DNA from 2 places in the Lysinibacillus sp. RC79 genome. Region 1 is predicted to be linked to the other one. Evidence: riboswitches for the same ligand, from Rfam matches in the RefSeq annotation. Region 1 holds a riboswitch; the other holds the start of a gene.
What was found. Region 1 has a riboswitch for FMN ahead of ABH968_RS17685 (ECF transporter S component). Riboswitches for the same ligand answer to the same signal wherever they lie in the genome.
Positions count from the first base shown of each region.

Region 2: linked by a shared signal. The riboswitch ahead of ribE (riboflavin synthase) and the one ahead of ABH968_RS17685 (ECF transporter S component) in region 1 are both predicted to bind FMN.

Region 1 is NZ_JBGCCD010000020.1:16,639-21,023, forward strand. Features, by position in the region: gene ABH968_RS17675 (STAS domain-containing protein) at 1-195, shown strand, start outside; gene ABH968_RS17680 (sodium-dependent transporter) at 266-1,612, opposite strand; gene ABH968_RS17685 (ECF transporter S component) at 1,766-2,353, opposite strand; FMN riboswitch at 2,574-2,771, opposite strand; gene ABH968_RS17690 (RNA polymerase subunit sigma) at 3,088-4,385, opposite strand, start outside.
Region 2 is NZ_JBGCCD010000045.1:32,759-37,143, forward strand. Features, by position in the region: gene ABH968_RS25850 (ABC-F family ATP-binding cassette domain-containing protein) at 1-657, shown strand, start outside; gene ABH968_RS25855 (SDR family NAD(P)-dependent oxidoreductase) at 750-1,505, shown strand; FMN riboswitch at 1,898-2,023, shown strand; FMN riboswitch at 2,147-2,272, shown strand; gene ribE (riboflavin synthase) at 2,414-3,052, shown strand; partial or broken gene ribB (3,4-dihydroxy-2-butanone-4-phosphate synthase) at 3,082-3,675, shown strand; gene ribH (6,7-dimethyl-8-ribityllumazine synthase) at 3,729-4,196, shown strand; gene ABH968_RS25875 (spore germination protein) at 4,380-4,385, shown strand, end outside.

The DNA.
Region 1 (4,385 bases):
ATGATCGTCAATTTCGCAAAGAAAGTATCTGTAAAAGAAAAGAAAATCGCCATTATTGTCGTCGATGATTTCATTCGCAACTTGTTTGCTATTTCGCAAGTCGATAAAGTATTCCCTATTACGAAAAGCGAAGAGAAAGCGAGACAGATCATTAAAGAAGGCTGGCTAGGTGAGCTATCACTTAGCGAATATTAACCTATTGTTGCCCCCATCATTATAAAAAAATAGGTTGCATTCCAATTAAACGGAACGCAACCTTCTCTTTTTAATATTGTAAAAGCATATTTACGAACACAACGATAATTACAAGAGGGACTACTATTAACATCAATAGATGATATGTTGAATAGAACCCCTGCCCCATTTGACTTCCTATTAATAATTCCTTCTTCACAAATTCTTTATCAACCACATACGCAATAAAGATAGCAATCAACAAGTTACCTAACGGAAGCATTAAATTAGATACTAAAAAGTCAGTTGCATCAAAAATTGTTTTTCCAAAGATTGATACGTCCGCCAATGTACTCGATGAAAGAGCTGCAGGAATCGCCGCAACAAAGACTACTACACCTAGTAGCATTGTCAATGCAGGACGAGACATACGCCCTTTCTCCATAAATGCCGCTACGATAATTTCATATAAACTGAAGGAAGAGGTTAACGTTGCAAATAAAAATAATATTAAAAACATCGCTAAGAATATTTCACCAAAGGGCATTTGGCTAAATGCTGTTGGCAGAACCATAAATAGTAAGCCTGGTCCAGACGATGGTTCTAAATTAAAAGCAAATACAACTGGGAAAATTGCCAATCCTGCTAAGAACGATACAAGCACAGTGAGAAGAACTACGGAGCCTGCAGAATTCGGTAAGCTCACATCCTTCTTTAAATATGAGCTGTACGTCACAAGACAAGAAAATCCTACCGCTAAGCCAAAGAAGGACTGCCCCAACGCTTCTAATATAGCCTTTCCAGTTATATTGGAAAAGTCCGGCCACAAGAAGAATTTAACCCCTTCCATTGCTCCATCTAATGTTAAAGCCCGCACAACAAGCACAATAAACATAATAAATAATAAAGGCATCATCCACTTATTAGCCTTTTCTATACCATTTTGCACACCAAGTGAAATGACTAGCACATTTACTAGCGTAAACAATCCTAAACCTAGTAATGTAATCCATGGTGTTCCTATAATCTTTCCAAATAGTTCACTAGGATCATTGGCAGGATCTATAACAGCCCCAGTCACACCAAGGCCACTATAGATAAAAATCCAACCTCCCACAACACTATAAAAACTTAACAATAAAAAACAACCAAGTACACCCATACGACCAACCCAAGCCCAGCCTGTTTTCGTAGGTGCAATTTTTTTATAGGCAGTCACAGCCTCAGACTGTGTACCACGACCTAAAACATATTCTGATAATAACATCGGTAAACCAATCAACAATGTAAATAGAACAAAAATAAGGAAAAACGCTCCCCCACCACTTTGTCCAGTAACATATGGAAGCTTCCAAATTGCCCCTAGTCCGATTGCAGCTCCTGCCGATGCTAAAATAAAGCCTAGTTTACTAGACCACTGACTCTTTTTTTCACTCATCTCTTCAAACTCCTCTAACATTCTAAGCTCTTCCTTATTCTACATTAAAATACTAAACCCGACTAGATTAATTCTATATGTTACTTTTGCGCAATATTATCCAACTCACATAAAAAAACCTCGAGCGTTTAACAGCTCGAGGTTTCATTCCAATTATTTTGTTAAATATATGGAACGCTGATGATCAATCCATTTACGCATTGTTGTGAATAGCAATGCCATGATGATAGTAATTAAAATACCTTTCACAATGTTAAATGGCAATATACCAGCTACGATCATTTTATATAGTGAATCACCTACAACAGGCTCCATACCTAAAAAGTAAGTGTACATAGGTAAAAATACTGCATAGTTAAGAATGCTCATTCCAACTGCCATTATGATTGTTCCAACAGCTAAACCTCCGATAAGACCTTGAACTGTTTTGACGCGATTAAAAACAAAGCTAACTGGTAGAATAAATAAAATACCTGTTGCAAAGTTCGCGATATGTCCTACCGGTACTCCCGTTGGCGTGCCTGAGAAAACCCAGTCCAACACATTTTTAAAGAATTCTACTAAAATACCGGCTACAGGTCCCATAGTGATCGCCGCTAGTAATGCTGGCATATCACTGAAGTCCACTTCCAAAAACGCTGGAAATGGCGGAATAGGGAAATTAAAAAGCATTAATAAAAACGAAATACTGCTCAGCATACCAATCGTTATAAACGATTGAAGTTTAACATTTTTCTTCATAAAAACTCTCTCCTCTTTGCTGATTCAATCTCGCAAGAAGAAAGGTTACGACCTAATCAATTATTATCATGAAAAAACCCTTATGCAAAAGAACATAAGGGAGAATAGGCATGATTAAAAAACGCCATTAATTAACTATTTTTGAGCATACGCTGTGTGAAGCCACATCGAAAAAACGCTCGTACATAGCTAAATTCATAACAATGAATGACGATCGTACCTCCATCTTCTCCCATCCAGACTTTAACTGTCGGCCTTGGAATCGCACCAAGTCAGCCATGCAAAAAATTATTTGCACAGGTCGCGGGCTGAAGAGCCTTTAGTAAATCATTCGAGCTAATATGACTTAAAGGAAATATTAGCGATTTACAACTCTATTACCGCCGGTCGGGATTTTCACCCTGCCCCGAAGATGAATCATTATTTTTTTGTTTCATAGCCTTACTATAATGAATTATTAGAGAAAAGTAAATAGCTTTGCTTAAAAAATTCCGATTAAACTTGTATGTTTTACAGATACTCGGTTAATATCCTTATAAAGTGAAACTGTAATCAGTAGAGGTTTTCCGCATCCCAATTGCTTATTAGTGTTCACCAATCAGGCAATTTATCGTTCCCTTAACTTCTTTGCTATTGGTGTTATAAAATGCCAAGAGCATTCACGCACATACAACGGCGAGAATGCTCCAAAAAAAATTATTTAAGTTAAGTTCGTCTATTTGTTGTAATGCTTTTTATGGCATATATCGTTTATTGGCTCCTACAGGCTTTGGCAAGAAATTTTTCAAATCCAATCCTTCCCAGATCTCCTGTACAACATTGTCTAGACGTATTTGTTTATCAAAGCTTGCAGCAGTGAGCATCATAGCTTCTATCAATTGAGTTGCACGAACCGCGTCTATTGTCGTTAAATCAAGCGGTTCATCAAATGTAACAATAACGCCTTCTGCTACCTCTTTCACAGTGTATGTTATATTTTCCGGTACGACAGGAAAGTATGCATCATCATTATTATTTCGCATAACAGTAAGCGCTTCTGTTACTGTGGAAAAAGTTTTACGAGAATCAGGTGATAAATATTCAGCCCCATTTTCATCTTTATATAAATAATAATTAAAATGATTTGAGCTTGTTAATGCCATGGGTTTACTTGAATCTTCTTCCTTGGCAAGCTCGCGGACTGTACCATCAGGATTTTCAAACTCAATATCTTTATACTCGGAATCTGAGAATGTATCCTGTATTGTCCCTAAATATTCGTCTGTATCTGCTGAAGCGACATCAAAGTCATTTTTCTTCGGCAATACATGGACTAGTTTATCACCCTTCTCCTTTATTTCCCCTTTATATGGATGATAGTTAGTAAAACCATTTGCTTTCTCATCAATTTGTGGCGCATACTTTTCATACATTTGTAGTGTTGTGGGCTTTTTCTTCCCAAAATCAGTAGCAACTCGTTCATTTGGAATGATATACGTCATCGGTACACTTTTCTTATCACGATTTGCCAAACCAATACGGAACACTACTGCATCTGTTAAATCTTCCTCATAAACAGATGATCGTAGTGACATGATCTGTGCACGGTCTGCTACTATGTTGGACTCCATAATTTTATCATGGTTGACAGAGCTTTTTGCTGCGCGATTATCCTGCAATGTTGAATATTGAGAAGGTTCAGGAGCATTAGCCTGGTCTATTTTTGCATCATTATGATTCATGAACATGGAGCCTGTAAGTACTGTTAAAGCGAAAACTGCTGCAACACTCATAAAGATTGGCCATTTACGAGCTTTCTTCTTTGTTGTTGCTGTCTCGGTACTTTCTTGTTGCTTATGCATACTGTGTTGTTGCTCTTGCGATGTTATTTCATCATCTATTGGTTGTTGTATAGCTTCTTGAAGATGGACATTATCCTGCAAGCGAGCATCTGCCAATAATCGATTTAATATTTCTTCTTTCGAACGGCGGTCAGAAAGCTTAGGGGCATTATTCAATACATGTTCAAGTTGGTCATCATCAAATTGATTAT
Region 2 (4,385 bases), on a different contig from region 1:
AACTCTCATAAGGAAGTGTTAAAGGTACGAGATTTATCGGTTTCCTTTACGGTAGAATGCGAGCAACAACCGCTATTAAAAAATATTAATTTTCAGCTACATCGTGGTGATAAGGTTGCATTAATTGGTCCGAATGGTGTTGGAAAATCAACACTAATAAAGACGCTGTTAAAGGAGATTAGTCCGGATAGTGGTGTTATCACTTGGGGGAACGATGTGACGGTAGGTTACTACGATCAAGAGCAATCGAATTTACACCCAAATAACACCATTTTACATGAGGTCTGGAGTATGTACCCGCACATTGAAGAAGCTAGAGTTCGTACTGTTTTGGGGAATTTCTTATTTACTGGTGAAGAGGTCTTTAAAAAGATATCTACCCTCAGTGGAGGTGAGAGGGCACGAGTAGCTTTAACGAAACTCATATTGCAAAAAGCTAACGTGCTTATTATGGATGAGCCAACTAATCACCTTGATTTATTTAGTAAAGAAGTATTGGAACAGGCTCTTTTGAATTTTGAGGGAACACTTTTCTTTATTTCGCATGATCGATATTTTCTTAATAAGCTAGCACACAAAATGGTGGAGCTTTCTCCAACTGGCACGAGTATCTTTAACGGTAATTACGATGATTACATGAAAATGAAATTAAACTAAGGGCCATAACATGGAAAGGCAAAGAGGACCACCTATTAAGAAAATATTTGTGATTACGTAATAAAATATAAAAACGGAAAGAGGAAGAGAATATGACAAATAATCAAATTGCAGTTATTACTGGATCAGGTAGTGGAATTGGTAGAGCAACTAGTATTAAATTTGCTGAAAATGGCTATAAAGTTGTGTTAGTTGATTTTAACGAGAAAACTGGAGAAGAGACCCTTAAACTAATTCAACAAAATGGAGGTGAAGGAATTTTTGTTAAAGCGGATGTTTCCAAAGTAGAGGATGTTCAGAATTATGTACAGCAAGCGGTAAACACATATGGCTGTATAGATGTATTCTTCAATAACGCTGGCATTATTCAAAAATTCGCACCATTTACAACGGTAGAATTGGAAGAATACGATCGTCTTATGGATATCAATGTAAAAGGTATTTTTCTTGGCATGAAATATGTCATCCCAGTAATGGAAAAGCAGGGTAAAGGGTCGATTATAAATACTGCTTCATCGGCAGGTATTCGTCCAGAACACAGTATCGCTGTATACTCCGCAAGTAAACATGCAGTAATCGGTTTAACGAAAGGGGTAGCGATCGAGTATGCAAATAAAGGTATTCGTATTAATGCTGTGTGTCCAGGTGGTATCGTTACACCATTATTCCATAGTGTTGGTGAAACACTTAAAAAAACAGGATACGTACCCGAAGAAATGTCACGTGTACGTATGGGACGCCATGGTGAACCAGAAGAAGTAGCAGAAGCGGTCCTATTCTTAGCTTCAGATAAAGCAAGCTTCATGGCTGGTGCTGTTGTCTCTGTTGACGGTAGTTTGACTGTATAAATTTAACTTCTTTCAGCAATGTTTTCTGTAGCGAAAGCGTAGCGACAGGTACAGAAGTCTCCTACCTCTATAGGTGGGAGAGATGAATGCGGATTTAAGCTACTTTTCATCGAGTGTCCAAATACCTGCTGAAAGAAGTTAAAGCCTCCGGCGGATGTCACGGAATCGGAAAGGAGTTCTTTGTGCAAGCACAAAGCCGATTCCGGACGCAATTATGCCGAGGCATAATTGATTTGTCTTTGGAACAGTCACGCCTTTGGTCTTTATTAATGACCAAAGGTGGTGGCTGTTTTTATGTAGCGAATGTGAAATGAATTAGAGAAAAAAATTTTATAAACAATTATCTGGATAATAAAATAAAATAGTGTTATCGTAAGAAATAGCTAAATAAAAATATCCTTCGGGGTCGGGTGAAATTCCCAATCGGCGGTGATGAAGAAATTCAAAGTCCGTGAGCGTAAGCTGATTTGGTGCAAATCCAAAACCGACAGTTATAGTCTGGATGGGAGAAGGGTAAAAGTGTGATCTTTTTAAATTCGTTTGAGTTTATAAGGTTTATTTGAGTATGCTTTTATGTTAACTACTTCCCATCGTTTAATGGGAAGTAGTTTTTGTTTTATTTAGCTAAAAATTGAATAGCAGTAGTTCTTCGGGGTCGGGTGAAATTCCCAATCGGCGGTGATGAAGAAATTCAAAGTCCGTGAGCGCAAGCTGATTTGGTGCAAATCCAAAACCGACAGTGACAGTCTGGATGGGAGAAGAACGATGAGATGACAGCCTATGGAAAAATTTTATATCCATAAGGTTTATTTGTTGACGTCTTATGTATATGAACTCCCAAACCCCTTTAATCTAAGGGGTTTTTTGTTTGAACGGAAATTATTAAATGAATGAAAGCAGGTGAAAAAATGTTTACAGGAATTATTGAGGATATTGGTACTGTAAAAACCATGCAAAGCGATCGACAAAGTATGAAAATTACCGTTATGTCAAAGAAAATGGTAGAGGATGTAAAGCTCGGGGACAGTATAGCGGTCAATGGTGTTTGTTTAACAGTGATACATTTTAATGAACAAGAGCTAACGATGGATGTAATGCCTGAAACAGTGAGCGCAACAAATTTACAGCAGCTCGCAGTTGGAGATCCGGTAAATTTAGAGCGCGCTATGTCAGTTAATGGACGTTTCGGTGGTCATTTTGTATCCGGACATGTAGACGGGGTAGGGAAAATAGTGCGCAAGCGGCCATTAGCAAATGCAGTCTATATTGATATTGAATTATCAACGGAGTTAACGAGCTACTGTATTCCAAAGGGCTCCATCACAATTGACGGAACGAGTCTAACACTCTTTCATGTCGAGGAAAACGGTGTCACAGTATCACTGATACCCCATACTTACAAGGAAACCATTTTAGGTAAGAAGAAGATTGGTGATCTCGTCAATGTAGAAACCGATTTAGTTGGAAAATACATTTTGCATCAACTTAAGTATGGACAGGAACCACCGACCATCACAAGAGACTTCTTAGCACAAAATGGGTTTTAACCAACATATTTGAACAGGAGGTGGCGATATTGCTACATTCAATTGAAGAAGCAATAGAGGATTTAAAACAAGGTAGGATGATTGTTGTAGTAGATGACGAGGACCGAGAAAACGAAGGGGACTTACTAGCTCTTGCGGAATTTATGACACCGGAAACGGTTAACTTTATGGCGACCTATGGAAGAGGTCTTATTTGTACACCGATTTCACAGCAGCTTGCACAAAAATTAGCATTAAAGCCTATGGTTAATATTAATACAGATAATCATCAAACGGCATTTACCGTTAGTATAGATCATGTTGACACAACAACTGGAATTAGCGCCTTTGAACGGGCAATGACTATACAAAAAATGCTAGAGCCACAAGCAAAAGCTGCGGATTTTCGTAGACCGGGCCATGTATTCCCGTTAATTGCAAAGGACAATGGTGTATTAGAGCGTAGAGGACATACAGAAGCAACAATTGATTTGGCCAAGCTGTGTAATAGTATTCCTGCGGGAGTTATTTGCGAAATTATGGGCGACAATGGCAAAATGCTACGCTTTAATGACCTCGTTAAATATGCAGCGCAACATCATTTAAAAATGATTTCAATTGAAGCATTAGCAACATATCGTCGTCAACAAATAATAGAAGAAAACACAATGACATTATAAAAAAGGAGAAAAGAACAATGGGTAAAAAATTTGAAGCACAATTAATTGGTACGGATTTAAAAATAGCAGTAGTAGTAGGTCGTTTCAACGAATTTATTACAAGCAAATTATTGGACGGTGCATTAGATGGTTTAAAGCGTCATGGTGTGGATGAGAATTCTATCGATGTAGCATGGGTTCCTGGTGCATTTGAAGTTCCATTCATCGCAAAACAGTTAGCTGAAACAAAGAAATATGATGCAATTATTGGATTAGGTACAGTAATCCGTGGCTCAACAACACATTATGATTATGTATGTAATGAATCAGCAAAAGGAATTGCAAATGTGTCATTAACTACAAATGTACCTGTTATTTTTGGCATTGTTACTACTGAAAATATTGAACAAGCGATTGAACGTGCAGGGACAAAATCAGGAAATAAAGGCTATGACGCGGCAATGTCTGCTATTGAAATGGCAAATTTAAAGAAGATGATTGGATAAATCTTTCCTAATAATAGTATGGAAATTTCATAGGGAATTATTCTGAGAAAGCATTTTTAACATCAAGTATCCTTGAATATTTTTTAAAAGAATGGGGAAAATATCCGTAAGTGTATTTATGTTATTACTCATAAATGTACTAATTTGGAGCTGGATCAGTAGGAGATGAGGAATATTTCATCAATGGAA